Regions from separate parts of the Salicola sp. Rm-C-2C1-2 genome, predicted to be linked through region 2. Evidence: predicted binding sites of a transcription regulator. Region 2 holds the regulator's gene; each other region holds the start of a gene.

Region 1 (4,205 bases), on a different contig from region 2:
GGCACAATGGCGCCATCATCTCCATGGTCAAAGGTACGACTACCGCCTACTCACTGTTCACGCATCAGGATCGTGGCCGGTTGATGGTGGGTCCGGGCGCCGAAGTCTATGAAGGCATGGTCATCGGGATTCACAGCCGCGAAAATGACCTCACAGTGAACCCCGCGAAGGGTAAACAGCTGACCAACGTTCGTGCCGCCGGTACGGATGAAAACCTGGTGCTGACACCGCCCATGGAGATTACCCTCGAGAACGCTCTGGAGTTCATTGACGATGATGAACTCGTGGAAGTCACGCCGCATCATCTTCGTATCCGCAAGAAGCAGCTGACTGAGGTGGAGCGTAAGCGAGCCGGCAAGAAATAGGGTGGCTGAGTCAGCCCCGGGCGCCTAGACTTGGGGCATGTTGACTCTTTATCCGGAAATAGCGCCCTATGCCACCCACCGCCTCGATGTGGGTGGCGGCCACAGCCTCTACCTGGAGGAGTCCGGGCATCCTGAGGGGGTCCCGGTGCTGGTGGTTCATGGTGGTCCGGGTGCGGGCAGTGACGGCACTGCCCGCCGTTTCTTCGATGCGGAGCGCTACCGCATCATCCTCTTCGACCAGCGTGGTTCCGGTCGTTCCACTCCGTTTGCTTCCGTCGAGAGCAATACCACCGTCCACCTGCTGGAAGATATGGAGCGCATCCGTGCCTTCTTCGGTATTGAATGCTGGCTTCTGTTCGGCGGTTCATGGGGCTCCACTCTCAGCCTGTTGTACGCACAGTCACACCCGCAGCGGGTTCTGGGGCTGATTCTCAGGGGTATTTTTCTCTGCCGTGAGCGTGATATCCGCTGGTTCCTGCAGGACGGGGCCAGCCGGATCTTTCCGGATTACTGGGAGGATTTCACGGCACTGATCTCGGAGAGCGAGCGGGGTGATCCGATCCTTGCCTACCATCGGCTTCTGCACAGCGACAATGAACTCGAGCGCCTTCAGGCCGCGCGCACCTGGGCTATCTGGGAGGGGCGCTGCGCCACCCTGCACCCGAACCCGGCAGCGGTGGAGCGTTTCGGGCACGCCCATCTGGCGCTTTCCCTGGCACGCATCGAGTGTCACTACTTCCTGAACGGCGGTTTCATCGAGGAAAACCGGATTCTGGACAATCTGGATACCATCCGTGATAAACCGGCCCGCCTGGTTCACGGTCGCTACGATATGGTGTGCCCACTGGAAAACGCGGTCACACTGCACGATGCCTGGCCGGAAGCGGATCTTTCCATCATCCGTGATGCCGGGCACGCGGCCTCGGAACCCGCGATAGTGGATGCCCTGATCCGGGCAACCGAAGCGATGAGTGATCGCTTCGGGCCGGATTTCGGGATGCAGTAGCAGAAGGGAAGCCGCCCTTGAGGGGAGGGCGGCTTGTTCAGGAGGGAGTGCTCAAAAGTCGAACGACTTGGAGTAGGCGACCTGGATAAGGGTCGAGCGACGGGTTTCGGCGTCGTTTTCCACATCAACCCATGTGCTGGCCGTGAAAGAGAGCTCATCGTTGAACTGGAAAGTGAGGTCAAGATGAGTGTTGTCCGTATCATCAGTGCTGTTCTGGCCGATGGTGGCGCTGACCGGTCCGTAGCCGTAGCTCAGTGACGTGTAGGTATAGCCGGGAGCGCCTGCGACGTTATCCCAGTAAGAAAGGGTGGCGCCATAAGCACTGATGCTGGCGTATGCCTCTGAAAAATCAGCAAAACCGTCCTGACTCACTCTTTGGGTTTCGAATTCCGCGTTACCGCCATCATTTACAATTTGCTCGGCGGTGCGGCTCTGTTTCGGATAGATGTAATTGATCGCACCGATATCAATCGAGATGTCGTCGGTCACATCGGTCGAGTATCCTGCATACAGGTCATATTCCTGGCCGAGACTGTCATCGCCGCTAGCGGCCCACACCCCGGTGTAAAGGCCCATGCCGCTGTCTACATCGAGGCTTCCTGAAACGTGCGCGCTGCCGTCGCTCAGGTTGGAACCCCGGAAAAGGTACATGTTGGAGATGCCAGCACTGGCGCTGAGGCTCGGGTCAAGGCTGGCTGCCGTTACCGGCGCAGTGGCGAGTACAGCGCCAGTGCCCATGAGTCCGGCAGCGATGCAGCTGAAAAGGCGGGTACGTTGAGTCTGCATGATAATAGCCTCCGTTGGCTGTTTTGATTACGTCCGTTGCAGTGCAACTTGCTTTTACGCGAGCAGCCGCTGTGCCTGCTTTTACAAAAACCATTAAAATCAACAATTAAAAAGAGATGCGGGCGGTGATTAGGCGGTTGGAGGCACTGTGTGGAGCGTGCGTGGGGGCTGTTTTGGTGCAGCTGCCCTCCCGTATGCGTCATTGCGGGGCGCTTTTGCGGGTGGTTCGGGGCTGGCATCATGAGTGCCTCTGTTATCGGGACAGGAAGAGGTTGTTTGAAAGGGCTTATACAGCGCGTTAGCAGTGCCAGCGTCAGTATTGATGGCGATATCGTGGGCGAAATCGGAGCCGGGCTGCTTCTGTTTTTGGGGGTTCAGAAAACGGATGGTGCGGCCGAACAGAAACGGATGCTGGAACGAGTGCTTGAGTACCGTGTGTTCCCGGATGAACAGGGACGTATGAACCGCAGCCTGCGTGACTGCGGCAGTGACCTGCTGGTGGTGCCCCAGTTCACCCTGGCGGCGGATACCAGCAAGGGCAGCCGCCCCTCCTTCTCGGCCGCAGCCCGTCCCGAGCGTGGCGAACACTGGTTCAACGCCTTTGTTGAGGCAGCCCGTCAGGAGGTGGGGGTGGCTCCGCCCGGAATCGGGCATCTGGCCACGGGCCGTTTCGGCGCAGACATGCAGGTACAGCTGGTCAATGACGGGCCGGTAACGTTTCTGCTGAGTGTATAGCGGCAGGGTTTCTTTAGCCGTTGGGGGCACAGTGGTATTCTGCCGGCTCTGATAACACGAGGGGGTTCCATGAAGCGGAAAGGAATTGTTTTGGCGCTGGCCGTTGTTGCGGCTGGCGGTGTTCAGGCTCAGGACCAGGACCGGAGTGGCGACAGCGAGCTGACTCTGGCCGAGGTGGATGCGCTGACGCACCGGCTCGACATGATGCCGGAGATCTACGGCCAGCTTGGGCTGGTGATGGAGCACCGGGATACCGAGAATACAGCAGTGAGCCGTAATCGCGGCACTGCAGGTAGTAAAACCGCCTTCCGCGACAGCAACTCCTGGATCGGCCTGCGCAACCGCACCGAGCTCATGCCCGGCACCGAAGGCTTCTTCCGCGCTGAATGGACGTCGATTCCCTCTGCGGATGAAGACAGTGACCGCATGTTCGATGAGCATGTTGAGTATGCCTACATCGGGCTTGAGGGGGACTTCGGGCGCATCTGGGGTGGTGTGGACGACACGGTCTACGAACAGCAGCTCGATCATGTCGCCAACTTCTTCGAAGGCGAATACCGTCACGAAGATGGTATCTATCCCGCTACAGGTGAAAATGCAGAACGCCATTTGTTTGGCCCTTACACCACTGGGCGTGACCGCCTGGTTCAGTACACCACCCCATCCTGGGGTGATTTCCGGATGCATGCCGCAGTCCAGCTTAACGAGGATGGAAATCCGGAAGTCGGGAGCGGCAGTGGTGAGGAGAAGGAAAGTCGCCCCTACCAGGCCGTGCTGAGCTATACCCCGGGCAACTGGGAGTGGGCCCTGGGCATGGATTCCAATGACGGTGGGGGTGACACTGTTCAGGAGATGGACAACGAGAATACCTACGGCGGCCGGATGACCTACGAAGGCGAGCGCTGGCACTTCACCGCCCAGTACCAGCACCGCAAGGACATCGCCAGTGTGGCGGCACTGCTGACCAGTTACCGCATTGGCCCCAACCGGTTCTCCATTTCCTGGGAACGGGAGCGCGACGAGCTGGAGCCTGAAACAGAAACCACCAACGCCTACACAGCTCAGGTCCTGCACGACCTTACTGAGTCCATGGCGGTGTACGTGGAAGGCTATAAAGCCAGTTCGAATGAGCAGACGCCGGACAGATCCGATCTGATGGTCGGCGCCCGTTACCGGTTCTGAGCATGAGCGAGACCGAGCTCAAACTCAGCATGACCCCGGCCAACCTTGACCGGGCGGGGGGCTGGCTGGAAACCAGGGGCGCCGAGGAGCAGGGCGAGCCCCTGACGCTCCTTAACCGCTATTACGACACG
Region 2 (4,205 bases):
TGTTGCTGATCTGGTCTGTATGCCGTTCAAGTTTTTCCATCTTGCTGTGGACATAGTCCTTGAGGGCTTCTGTCAGCTCGATGTGGTGACCTGAGATGTTGAGTTGCATAATCCGCTCCTGTTTCCGGTTCGGCCCTGGCCACCGGAAGGTGGCCATCATACAGGCGTAATGCCCTCTAGACGAGACGTTTGCGCTCGTTCGAAGGCGGTATGTGCATCGCCTCGCGGTATTTGGCTACCGTCCGGCGTGCCACATTAATGCCCTGGTCACTGAGTATAGTCGCTATGCGGTTATCGCTCAGTGGTTTGCGGCTTTCCTCTTCGTTAATGAGCTTGCGGATCATGGCGCGGATGGCGGTGGACGAGCATTCGCCGCCTTCGTCCGTGCTCACATGGCTGGAAAAGAAATACTTCAGTTCGTAAATGCCCCTGGGGGTATGCATGTATTTCTGGGTCGTCACGCGGGAGATGGTGGACTCATGCATGTCCACAGCCTGGGCGATTTCGGAGAGGATCAGCGGTTGCATCGCTTCCTCGCCTTCTTCAAAGAACCTTTGCTGATGATCGACGATCTGGGAGGCTACTTTCAACAGGGTTTCATTACGGCTCTGAAGACTCTTGATGAACCACTTGGCCTCCTGAAGCTGATCACGCAGGTAGGTGTTGTCCTTGCTGCTATCGGACTGGCGGATGAGCGAGGCATAGAGGCTGTTCACCTGTAGACGCGGGGCAATCTCCGGGTTAAGTTCGATTTTCCAACGCCCCTGTTGGCGGGAAACGATGACATCCGGCACCACGTATTCCGTCTCGTCCTCGCCAATGGCATCGCCCGGGCGGGGGGTCAGGCTCTGGATCAGGCCCAGGACTTCCTTGAGCTGGGCCTCGCTGAGCCGGCTGCGGCGCATGAGCTGGCGGTAATCGCGGCTGCCGAGCAGCTGGATGTAGTGGCTGATCACCAGGCGCGCCTGCTTGAGCCAGGGGGTGTCCGCTGGCAGTTGATTGAGCTGGATCAGCAGACAGTCGCGCAGATCCTTTGCTGCCACTCCGGGCGGGTCGAAATGCTGTAGCCGGTGCAGGACCGCTTCGACCTCATCCATCTCCAGCGGGTCGTCGTCATCAGAAGCACTGAGCCCCTGGTGGATCTCCTCCAGGCTCTGGGTCAGATAACCTGCGTCGTCAATGGCGTCCACAAGCGCATGGGCGATGACCCGGTCGCGCTCGGACATGGGCGTCAGGTTGAGTTGCCAGAGCAGGTGATCCTGCAGGGTTTCGCCGCGGCTGTTGCGGCTTTCGAAGTCGGTTTCGCCGCCTTCATCCTCGGGGCGCGAGGCGGCTGGCGTGGCGGGTGCGGTCTGATAGACATCGTCCCAGGCCGTGTCGACGGGCAGGCTATCCGGGATTTCGCTGTTGTCCTGCCAGTTTTCGTTATCCCAGCTTTCGGCTTCGCCGCTGCTGGCATCGCCGGCCTCATCCGAGTTGCGCGACTCCGAGCCCTCTTCATTGTCGCCGTTACTGCTGTCGGTGTTGTCGGTGGCTTCAGCGCTGCCATCGGCCTCCGTCTCGGCTTCCTCGGCAGTTTCGAGCATGGGGTTGGATTCCAGCTGCTGCTGGATTTCCTGCTGCAGATCGAGTGTGGAGAGCTGGAGTAACCGTATTGCCTGCTGCAGCTGGGGCGTCATGGTGAGCTGTTGGCCCATCTTCAGCTGCAGGGACGCTTTCATGACCATCGACTGCTTTCCCGTTCCCGATTGTCCAGCATTAACAAAGCCTCATCGGTCCCCGGGAGGACCGGCAGGGATTTTGCTTACGTCTTTTCAATCGAGTGTACAGGCGAATCGGGCAGGGCGACAACGGTTGCAGAGCGAACGCATTACAGGCGGAATTCGTTGCCCAGATAGACTTCCTTGACCTGTTGGTTGGCGAGGATGTCCTCGGCGGTGCCCGAGGCGATAATGTGACCCTCGCTTACGATATAGGCGGTTTCGCAAATGTCGAGCGTCTCGCGCACGTTATGGTCGGTAATCAGTACGCCGATGCCGCGGTCGCGCACCTGGCGTACAATCTGTTTGATCTCGCTGACGGAGATCGGGTCCACACCGGCGAAGGGTTCATCGAGCAGGATGAAAGCCGGCTCCACGGCCAGCGCCCGGGCAATCTCGGCGCGTCGGCGCTCGCCACCGGACAGACTCATGCCCAGGCTGTTGCGGATGTGGCTGATGTGGAAATCCCGCAGCAGCGATTCCATGCGCTCCACGCGTTGCGCTTTCGTAAGCTCCTTGCGGGTCTGCAGGATCGCCATCAGGTTTTCCGCCACGGTCAGCCGACGGAACACCGAGGCTTCCTGCGGAAGATAGCCGACGCCGGCGCGTGCGCGCCCATGCATGGGCAGATGGGTGATGTCGCGCTCGTGGATGCGGATACGGCCCCGGTCATGGGGGACCAGGCCCACGATCATGTAGAAACAGGTGGTCTTGCCGGCGCCATTGGGTCCAAGCAGTCCTGCGATCTGACCGCTCTGGATGCTGAGGGAGACGTCCATCACCACCGGGTGGCGGCGATAGCTCTTGGCCAGATTCAGGGCTTCCAATGTCGCCATGGTGTCTTCAGTCGCTGCTGCTGTTGTTGTTGCCGCTGTTGCGGCCGGGCTGGATGGTCATTTCAACGCGGTCGCTGTCATCATCCGACGCGCTGGAGGCGGTGACCACGCGCTCGGCTACATCGTATACGATCCGGTTACCCTGGAAGGTATCCCCCCTTTGTCGGATCAGGGCTTTGTGCTCGAAAGTGATGCGTTCTGCAGCGGCCCGGTAGATAATGGTCTCGCCTTCGGCGTAGATGGCCGGGCCCTGCGGGCTTTCCGGCTGCTCATAGGTGGCGGGCTCGCCAGTCGCCTTCATGCGGTTGAGGCTCTGGCCGTCACCCCGGTGAAGCACAACCCTTTCTGCTGTAAGAACGGCTTTCCCCTGGGTTACCCGGACACTGCCAGTGTAGGTGGCAGTCCCCTTCTGGTCGTCCAGTCGGGCATTGTCGGATTCCACTTTGATGGGATTGTTGGAATCCAGATTGAAAGCGTACACAGGCAGGGCCGTGGCTACCATGAGAAAGCCTGCGATTAATGGCCAGTATTGCCGGGCGCGTACCGTTCTGCTCATGAGCAGGCTGCCTCCCCTGTGGATCAGCGGTTGAAGTACCGGCTGCGGACGTCATTCTCTAGGCTGACCGCACGGTCGTCGATCCAGCCTGTCATGCCCACTGCATGAGTCAGGCTGTTGCGGTCGATCAGCGTCACTGGTGCGTCAGTCTGCACAATCCGCTGGTTGTTATCCAGCGTCATACGTTCACTGAGGATGAGAACATCGCCGCTTTTGGTGCGGCTGTGGCGGGCCCGGACGTCTCTCTTAAGCGTCAGCTTGGCGGCATCGCGCTGATACAGACCGGCCCGGGCGCGTACGTACCAGGGGGCACCACCATTGCGGGCCATCAACATGGCGCGGGGATGTTCCATGGTTACCCGGTTTTCTGCCTGGAACTGCTCGGCGCGGCGCGTCTGGATGCGGGATTTGAGCTTTCCTCTGGTATCGAAAGAACGGAACGTCGCGTTGATCACGAAACCATCCGGTTTTTCGGGTCCTCGCAGATCCGTGGCAGTCGTATCGCGGATCGGGTCATCCTCCTGAAAGATCAGCAGAGCAAAACCCAGCAGAACAGCGCCGACAATGCCCCATAAGGCAATGGAACGGTCGCGGATCCAGGATGGCACCAGGTGGATCAGGTTTGTCATGGTGAACGATACCCATCGATCAGCTGCGCCAGAGCACCACGGCACTCGAGCAGCCATTCAGAGACCTCCCGTATGGCTCCCAGGCCCCCCGGTGTGGTGGTGCACCAATCCGCTGACGCACGTACCGCCGTGCAGCCATTGGGGACGCTGATCCCAACGCCCGCTGTTTCGATGGCAGCCAGATCCGGCAGGTCATCGCCCACATAGGCCATTGCCTCAACCGGGACCGATGTGCGCTCGGCGAGCTCTCGCAGGGCGGTCAGTTTGTCCGTTCGCCCCTGAATCAGGTAGTCAATATCAAGATTGCGGGCGCGGTTTTCCGTCAGTGGTGAGCTGCGCCCCGTAATGAAGGCGGTAATGATGCCCTGCTTCTGGAGAAGGCGCAGGCCCTGGCCGTCGAGGATGCTGAACGCCTTGAGTTCAT
Region 3 (4,205 bases), on a different contig from region 2:
GTATTCGGACAAGTGCACACGGTCGTAGGCGATGTGGCGCTCCTCGCCCAGCACGGTCACCTCGAACCCGCCAGCGTGGCCACTCTCGGCCAGTTGCTCCAGGAAGTGATGACCCACCATGCCGTTCCCGATCACGATCAGGTTCTGTTTACTCATGACGTTTCCTCCGGTTGCCAGCGGGCGACGTCTCAGGCCGCCTCGCAGTATGCTTCGCCAAATGCCAGGCTCGCGCGCCAGGCACTGCGGTCTCGTCCAACTGCCGATTCAGGGGCCAGCGCCCTCGGTGCACTACGGACACCGTCATCCCCTGGGCCCTCAAGCCCTCGACCGCTTCCAGACCCAGAAAACCACCACCGAGTACAACAGCGTTGCCCCCGTTCCAGCCGCACTCCGCCATCCATCGGGCATCCCGGAGGGTCCGGAAACCGGTCACGCCCTCCAGATCGTTGCCCTCAATGCACGGCATCGCCGGACGGGAACCGGTGGTGATCACCGCCCGGGAGATGCGATCAATCGAGGCCACACCGTCGCCCTGCCCCAACAAAAAAGGCGCCCGCCACCCCTCCCTAAGGAAAGCCGACCAGGCGCCAATGCCCTTTTGATTCGCAATGTCCGTGTCCTCAGACACACTCTTGGGGCAGCAGATTGCATGCCAACATAAAAAACCCTGCAAACTCAGACGCTTGACCAACCCCCTTCACGCCATGAGGGCTCGACAGGACCCCTGCTGGTGCACAGCCGGGCCCTGATGCACCAGGATCAGGCGTTCACGGCATCCGATCCCGCCGGGGCAGCCTTCGTCTCACTCGCGCCCCCCGCGCCATACGGTTCTCGAGCACCCGCCAGTTGGACTGGGCCTCCAGGTCCACAAAAAGCCCTTCGTCAAAGAAAAAATTCTTCTCCTTGGCAATGGCCAGAGGGGCCATCTCGGTCAGCTTGATGAAGCCCAGTTTGAGATCCGGCTGCTCCGCCGGCCCGATCTCCTCGGCGCCCGCTGGTAATGCGCTCAGCAGAGCCGCCAGCGCGAGTGTGCCGATTCCGAATCCTTTCCACCTGTTACCGTTCACTGAACGTCTCCCCTGCAATAAACCAAAAAAAAGCGCCTGCCCCCAGTCCGGGAGCAGGCGCCTTTGCCAATGCAATGCTCGTAATCTGGAGTGCAGATCCTTCTGCACCCGGCCGCCACACCGGTCCGTGCCATGGCAAACGGTCAACCTCTCCGTGGCACGCCCTGTATGCAGCAGGGAGCATGCCACCATTCCCCTCCACTGAATTTAAAGGCTTTTACTGGAGTACGATCCAAAGAAGGCGGGGATCCACGACCGAATCAGGTGCACCAGGCAGACCCCGTGCACCGGCGCGGATCAGCCCCGGCCGGCGGCAGCGATCAGGGCATCCGAGGCCACCTCAACCTGTCCCCGGAACCCTTCGACCACAAACGGCTGACGGTGTTCCCCCTCGTCCTTATAGTCCATAACCGGCGCATCAAGACTCAGGCTTTCCGCCACCTCGCGGTAGAGGTCAGCCCGGACGATACTGCCCAGATCGGGCACCCCCGAAACCTGATCCCCCTGGGTATGCAACTGCATGCGCGAAAGCAGCCATTCCGCCTGGGAGAGCCATGGGAAGTTTGCGCTCTGACGGAAGAAGTGCTGGTGAACCCTGGGGTGGAAGAGCCACTGGCCCTGATCCCCGATGGGCTCAATGGCGCTACCCAGGTAGTTGGGGTGCACCAGCATGCGATGAATAAGTTCACGATTGACCGGGTCATCCAGCCAGCGACAGCACCGGATCAGGGCGCGCATCAACGCACGCAGTTTTTCCGGGTTGGCCTCCGCCCAGTCGCGGCGGACGCCCAGGACTTTCTCCGGTGCGTTCTGCCAGACCTGGCACCCCGTCGCCAGGATCTGGCCGAGCCCGTGGTACTCCATCAATGAGTTCCAGGGCTCGCCGACACAGGCCAGATCGACACTGCCATAGGCCAGGGCGGTCATCATTTCCGGCGGCGGCACGGTTACTAGCTCCAGACCCGGCCCGGGGGACAGTCCGGCACTGGCAAGCCAGTCGAGCAGCTGCAGATAGTGGCTGGACCAAGCGTAGACAATCCCCAGCCTTATGGGTTCATGACTGGAAGCCACCACCCGTGCCAGGGCACGCGCCGCCTCCGAGGGGTCAGAAAGATCAAAGCCAGTGGCGGCCAGCTGTTCATAGAGAACCCGTCTGGCCGTGATGGCATTGCCGTTGCGGCTGAGCACCATGGGGCTGATGACCGGGCACGGCGGGGCTCCGAGCCCCATATTGATGGCCAGGGCCATGGGCCCGAGCATCTGGGCCCCGTCCAGCATGCCCACGCCGACACGGTCCCGCAGGCTGGACCAGGACGGCTGGCGGTGCAGGCTCACGTCCAGCCCCTCCTCCGCAAAGAACCCCGCCTCCACGGCCATGATCAATGGCGCAGCATCCAGAAGGGGGATAAACCCCAAACGGATACTGTCACTCGCTTCCGCGTCGTCTATCCATTCAGTCATCCATCGTCTCCGGAGAGCCTGCCCCTTTGCCCCCATCCAGCGCCTCGATCAGCTGGCGGGCCACGTCACTGAGTTTCTGGTTCCGGTCCATCGCCAGTTTGCGCATGCTGTGGAATGCCTCATCTTCCGAACAGTTCTTCTGCTTCATCACCAGCCCCTTGGCCCGTTCGATGTCCTTGCGGTCCTCCAGAGCCGTTCGCGTCTCCTCAAGCTGATGGCGCAGGGACTGGAAGGCCTCGAAACGCGCGATCGCGACATCCACAATCGGTTTGACCCGGTGCTGTTCAAGCCCATCCACGATATAGGCGCTGACGCCGGCGTTCACGGCCTGCTGGATTGTCTGGCTGTCACTGTCATCGCTGGCAAAGAACACCACCGGGCGGGGCGCGTGCTCATTGAGGGCGGACATGGACTCGAGCGTATCCCGGTCCGGTGAATCCATATCGATGATCACCAAGTCCGGCTCTTCCTGGGCAACGGCCGCCACCAGACCACGGGCGCTGCTGCGCTGGCCCACCACCTGATAGCCCTCGGAGGTCAGCGCTTCACAGACCATCGCCGCCCGTTCCGGCTCGCTGTCCACCAGCATGACCCGCACACTGCTCTGATCCGCCGACATGCTCCATCCTCAACGTCGATTCGCGCCAATCCGAAGCAAAAGCCACGCCAGCGCTCGGAGCCCAGGGAGTGGGCCTGAATCGCCGTATTCAACGCGATGACTGCCCCAGCACAGTGCAACCTGCCCCGTAACAGGACAAAACCCAGCTAACAGCCCCTCAATGAAGGGCATTCCAGGCAGGCATAGGAAATGCTCGCAAAGGGAAAGCGAACACTATTGAGGATGTCCGCAGCTTCTATGAATGGTTCGCCGCGACTCCGCGCACCACCAGCTTCTGGTCCCAGGGGCTTAACCAGTCCCGCTCCGGGACAGACAAGGCCAATGCCATGGGCGGGCGCGAGGCCGGGGGCTCGCTAACCAGATGGCAGCCCACATGGACTACGACACACCCGGTGCCCGTGAAGCACTGGCCCATTTCTGGCAGGACCCGGATCGGGCAAGAGGGCCCACGGTAACCACACCCCTGTGAGTCACCAGCGGGCGCATCCGCGACCAGTGGCTGGGCAGGGCACCCGATTCGGAAATGCGGAACCCGGCGGCCGGGCGCTACCTGGCGGCCTGGTACAAGGGTGAGCAATTGCAGGCAGTTCTGCTGGTGGCACCCGGTAATGACTTCCCCGCCCTCGGCAGTGCCCTGGGCTGCGGCACCAACTGCGGCTCCTGCATGCCGGAACTCAGGCAGTTGGTGGAACAGTCCCTGCCCGAACCCTCAGGTGATGGATGAGCGCCAGACTGCCCGCCACCGGCCCCAGCAGGTAAAAGGCGGCCATGGCCTGATCCGGGACCAGTTCCAGCATCAGGCCACCGACCAGCGTGCCGCTGCCGAAACCAATGGTGTGCACGCTGATCAGACGCCCGGAAACCAGCCCCTGGGCATCCGGGCGCCGTGCCCGCAGGATGCTGCCATACCAGGGCGCGGCCAGGGTAAGCCCGGCGGTGATCAGGCACACCGCCACACCCACGCCGATCACGCTCGGTGAGGCTGCCAGCAACACCCCTCCCAGGGTAAACACGCCCAGCCAGAGACCACCCAGGATACGGGGCATGGGCGAGAGCCA
Region 4 (4,205 bases), on a different contig from region 2:
CGTCCCGCGCGCAGCACAAAACTGCGTACGGAGCGTTCCTTGCTGCGGGCGAGGTCGTCGCTGGAATCGGTCATGGGGCCTCCGGCTCTGGAACGTGGGCCAGGGATTATCCGGATTCGGCGCCGGACTGCAAACGGTAACTCAAAGCCTCCACCAGATGCGCCTTTTCCACCCGGGCCGCGCCGGCCAGATCCGCAATGGTCCGGCTCACCCTCAGAACACGATGTAATGCCCGGGCGGACAGCCCCAGCCGACCCATGGCCTGCTCCAGCAGAGTTTCACCCTCGCTGTCCAGAGCACAGGCATGGTGCAGGGCCTCGCCAGCCAGTGCCGCGTTCAGTGCCCCACGCTGGTGCTGGATGGCGCGCAGCCCGCTGACCCGCTCGCGGACCTCAGCGCTGCTGGTCTCCCCCTTTTCCGGGCGAAGCAGCGTGCGACCGTCCTGCACAGGCACGCCCACATGCATGTCAAAACGGTCCATCAGAGGCCCGGAGAGCCGGCTCTGATAACGCAGTACCTGCTGAGCCGAACAGCGGCAGGCGATATCCGGATGGCCTTCATACCCACAGGGGCATGGGTTCATCGCAGCGATCACCTGAAAGCGAGCGGGGAAAGTCACGCGGGTATGGGCGCGGGCAATAACAATCTCGCCGGACTCCATGGGCTCGCGCAGCACCTCCAGAACCTTGCGGTCGAACTCCGGCAGCTCGTCCAGGAAGAGCACACCGCGGTGGGCCAGCGAAATCTCGCCGGGGCGCGGACTGCTGCCGCCTCCAACCAGGGCCACGGCTGACGCGGTGTGGTGGGGAGCCCGGTACGGCGGTGTGCGCCAGCCGCGTGCCTGGCTGAAGGACCCCGCCACCGAATGCACAGAAGCCACCTCGAGTGCGGCCTCACGCTCCAGCGGTGGCAGCAGGCCCGGCAGACGGCTGGCAAGCATGCTCTTTCCGGTGCCGGGCGGGCCGTGGAACAGCAGATTGTGACCGCCGGCTGCCGCGATCTCCAGGGCGCGCTTGGGAACATGCTGGCCCTGAACATCCATCAGATCCGGCACCGCGCCCTGCCCAAGGTCACCAGCCTCACGCGGCAGGATGGCGGACAAAAGCTGCACGCCTTTCAGATGGGAACAGACACTCAGCAGGTGATCAGCGGCATAGGTATCCTGCTGACTGGCCAGCCCCGCCTCGTCGGCATTGCCCTCTGGCACCATGATGGTGCGCCCCATTCCGCGGGCGCCCATCACGGCGGGCAGTATGCCCTCCAGTTGACGCAGGCTGCCATCCAGGGCCAGCTCCCCCAGGAATTCCATGCTGGCAACCGCTTGGGGCTCGACCTGCCCGGATGCAGCCAGTATGCCCAGGGCAATGGGCAGATCGAAGCGGCTGCCTTCCTTCGGCAGATCAGCAGGTGCGAGATTGATGGTGATGCGACGGGCGGGAAAATCAAAGCCGCTGTTGAGCAGGGCACTGCGAACCCGATCCTTGCTCTCACGCACACCCGCCTCGGGCATGCCCACAATGGACAGTGACGGCAGGCCGCCGGAAAGGTGGGTCTCAACGGTGACGGCGGGCGCATCAACGCCCACCCGCGCCCGCGTGTGGATCACGGCGAAGCTCATGGCAACATCCCTGTTGTTGGTGGTGGTTTCCGTTACTGCTGGTGGCTGTCCTGGCGCTCTTCCAGCTCTGCGACACGCTTTTCCAGCGCCTCGACCTTCTCCCGGGTACGCGTGAGGACTGCGGACTGGGCATCGAACTCTTCCCGGGTCACCAGATCCAGCCGGTCAATCACCGAGGTCACCGCCATACGCACGTTCTGCTCCACATCATCGCGGGCCACGCGGGCCATATCCGGCATGAACTGATCCAGCTGACCGCGCAGTTCACTGAAAAGGTCCTGGGGGCTACGTGGCATGACTCAACTCCTCGCTCGGTTGTTATAGGCATGCTAGCACAGCGCCCACGCCGGGCCCACCGCACTCACTCAGTGCCCGGTTTTGGGTCATGCCAGGGGCGAATGCGCTACAATAGGGCAATGCAACCGGGCCGCACCCCGGAAGCATCAGGTAAGTTGCTGTTTTGCAGTTTATTTCAGCGTTGGCACAGGGCGTGCAAAGGGCCACGCAGAGTCCGCACGACCTACTGCGGGCCAACGATGCACCCCGATTCAAGCCGCCATACCCAGTTCGGCTGGGCCGGCAACGAAAGGAGAAACCCATGAAACTTGTGACAGCGATTATTAAGCCGTTCAAGCTTGATGACGTGCGCGAAGCCCTGTCCGAGATCGGTGTCCAGGGTGTCACCGTCACGGAAGTCAAAGGCTTTGGCCGGCAGAAAGGCCACACCGAACTTTACCGCGGCGCGGAATACGTCGTGGACTTCCTGCCCAAGGTGAAGATCGAAATCGCCATCAGTGAAAAGCTGCTGGACCAGGTCATCGAGTCCATCTCGAAGGCCGCCAATACCGGCAAGATCGGTGACGGCAAGATCTTTGTCAGCGAACTGGAACAGGCGATCCGGATCCGGACCAGCGAAACCGGTGAAGAAGCCGTCTGACGCTGGGCGTACCCCGGCGTTCCAAGTCCTAATCCCGAATCTGAAAAGCCTTGTGCGGAGGGCTTATTCCAATGGAAAGCACAGTTAACGAACTGCAGTTTGCGCTTGATACCTTCTATTTCCTGATCTGTGGTGCCTTCGTCATGTGGATGGCGGCAGGTTTCACCATGCTCGAGTCCGGCCTTGTCCGGGCCAAGAACACCACCGAGATCCTGACCAAAAACGTGGGTCTCTACGCCATCGCCTGCATCATGTATATGGTCTGCGGTTACGCCATCATGTACGGCGGCGGCACCTTCCTGTCCGGCATCATGGACCCGGGTGTTTCCGAAGGTTTTACCTATGAAGCGGTTTCAACCTATGCGCCGGCTTCAGACTTCTTCTTCCAGGTTGTGTTTGTGGCAACCGCCATGTCCATCGTCTCCGGTGCCGTGGCCGAGCGGATGAAGCTCTGGGCGTTCTTCGCCTTCACGGTCGTTCTGACCGGCTTCATCTACCCGCTAGAAGGGGCCTGGACCTGGGGCGGTACTGCTGTATTCGGCATGTACAACCTTGCGGACCTTGGCTTCAGTGACTTCGCTGGTTCCGGCATCGTGCACATGGCAGGGGCGTCAGCAGCGCTTGCAGGTGTCCTCCTCCTGGGTCCGCGCAAGGGCAAATACGGCCCGAATGGCCAGGTCCGGGCGATTCCGGGGGCGAACCTGCCGCTGGCAACGCTGGGTACCTTCATCCTCTGGATGGGCTGGTTCGGCTTCAACGGCGGTTCCGTTCTGGCAGCGGCCAGTGTTGAGTCCGCCAACGCCGTGGCCATTGTGTTCCTGAACACCAACACCGCCGCAGCGGGTGGCGCCGTGGCGGCCCTGATCGTCTCGCGGCTGATGTTCGGCAAGGCCGACCTGACCATGCTCCTCAACGGTGCACTGGCCGGGCTGGTTGCCATTACGGCCGAACCCTCCACCCCGACACCACTGGCTGCCACACTCTTCGGTGCCATTGGCGGCATTCTGGTGGTGTTCTCGATCGTGGCGCTGGACAAGCTGCGCATCGACGACCCGGTGGGTGCCATTTCCGTCCACGGAACCGTCGGTCTGCTGGGTCTGCTGCTGGTGCCGATCACCAACGGCGGCGCGAGCTTCAGCGGCCAGATCATTGGTGCCCTGACCATCTTTGGGTGGGTCTTCGTAGCCAGCCTGATTGTCTGGGGCATCCTCAAGGCCGTCATCGGGATCCGGGTGAGCGAGGAGCAGGAGTACGAAGGCCTCGACATTGCCGAGTGCGGCATGGAAGCCTACCCCGAGTTCGAACACGCCAGCTGATCAACCACGCTGGCTCTACAGGGATGTAACGTGAACGAAAAAGGGGCGCCCGCGGGGCGCCCCTTTTTTCATGGTTCCCGCGGCTCAGCCCGAGCGCGTCTCCACCACCCGCACCACCGCATCCCCACGATTGGACGGCAGATCCAGACGTTCCCGATAATCCGCCGGATCATGAACCCGGACACTGGCAAAGCCCGCTGACCGGAACTGCTCCTCCACCTCGGTGGCATCCGCAAAATGGAAGGTCACGTCACTGGCGCTGAGACGCCCCAGCGCTTCGGCACCCAGGCGGATGGCACGGCTGAACCCGCCCTGGCGCGGCACCAGGTAGGTT

Evidence for each region. Region 2 encodes sigma-54, which starts transcription at its own class of promoters, with help from an activator protein. Its sites were predicted from a motif close to TGGCACNNNNNTTGCTNT; they were not measured.
Region 1: the regulator sigma-54 is predicted to act here: its motif matches at 2,217-2,234, upstream of AAF659_RS10035 (TorF family putative porin).
Region 3: the regulator sigma-54 is predicted to act here: its motif matches at 3,180-3,197, upstream of AAF659_RS06565 (ANTAR domain-containing response regulator).
Region 4: the regulator sigma-54 is predicted to act here: its motif matches at 2,098-2,115, upstream of glnK (P-II family nitrogen regulator).

What each region holds. Positions count from the first base shown of each region.
Region 1 covers NZ_JBEFNF010000005.1:68,852-73,056, forward strand. The annotation lists gene typA (translational GTPase TypA) at 1-365, shown strand, start outside; gene pip (prolyl aminopeptidase) at 403-1,371, shown strand; gene AAF659_RS10035 (TorF family putative porin) at 1,423-2,157, opposite strand; gene dtd (D-aminoacyl-tRNA deacylase) at 2,434-2,892, shown strand; gene AAF659_RS10045 (porin) at 2,962-4,074, shown strand; gene AAF659_RS10050 (CYTH domain-containing protein) at 4,077-4,205, shown strand, end outside.
Region 2 covers NZ_JBEFNF010000001.1:239,243-243,447, forward strand. The annotation lists gene hpf (ribosome hibernation-promoting factor, HPF/YfiA family) at 1-109, opposite strand, end outside; gene AAF659_RS01075 (RNA polymerase factor sigma-54) at 177-1,721, opposite strand; gene lptB (LPS export ABC transporter ATP-binding protein) at 1,871-2,596, opposite strand; gene lptA (lipopolysaccharide transport periplasmic protein LptA) at 2,604-3,152, opposite strand; gene lptC (LPS export ABC transporter periplasmic protein LptC) at 3,176-3,781, opposite strand; gene AAF659_RS01095 (KdsC family phosphatase) at 3,778-4,205, opposite strand, start outside.
Region 3 covers NZ_JBEFNF010000002.1:168,449-172,653, reverse strand. The annotation lists gene nirB (nitrite reductase large subunit NirB) at 1-156, opposite strand, end outside; gene AAF659_RS06580 (FAD-dependent oxidoreductase) at 149-628, opposite strand; gene AAF659_RS06575 (ABC transporter substrate-binding protein) at 768-1,067, opposite strand; gene AAF659_RS06570 (CmpA/NrtA family ABC transporter substrate-binding protein) at 1,365-2,528, opposite strand; gene AAF659_RS06565 (ANTAR domain-containing response regulator) at 2,521-3,147, opposite strand; gene AAF659_RS06560 ((2Fe-2S)-binding protein) at 3,671-3,871, shown strand; gene AAF659_RS06555 (MFS transporter) at 3,822-4,205, opposite strand, start outside.
Region 4 covers NZ_JBEFNF010000006.1:42,200-46,404, forward strand. The annotation lists gene trmB (tRNA (guanosine(46)-N7)-methyltransferase TrmB) at 1-74, opposite strand, end outside; gene AAF659_RS10925 (YifB family Mg chelatase-like AAA ATPase) at 107-1,618, opposite strand; gene AAF659_RS10930 (accessory factor UbiK family protein) at 1,651-1,914, opposite strand; gene glnK (P-II family nitrogen regulator) at 2,217-2,555, shown strand; gene AAF659_RS10940 (ammonium transporter AmtB) at 2,627-3,871, shown strand; gene AAF659_RS10945 (class I SAM-dependent methyltransferase) at 3,956-4,205, opposite strand, start outside.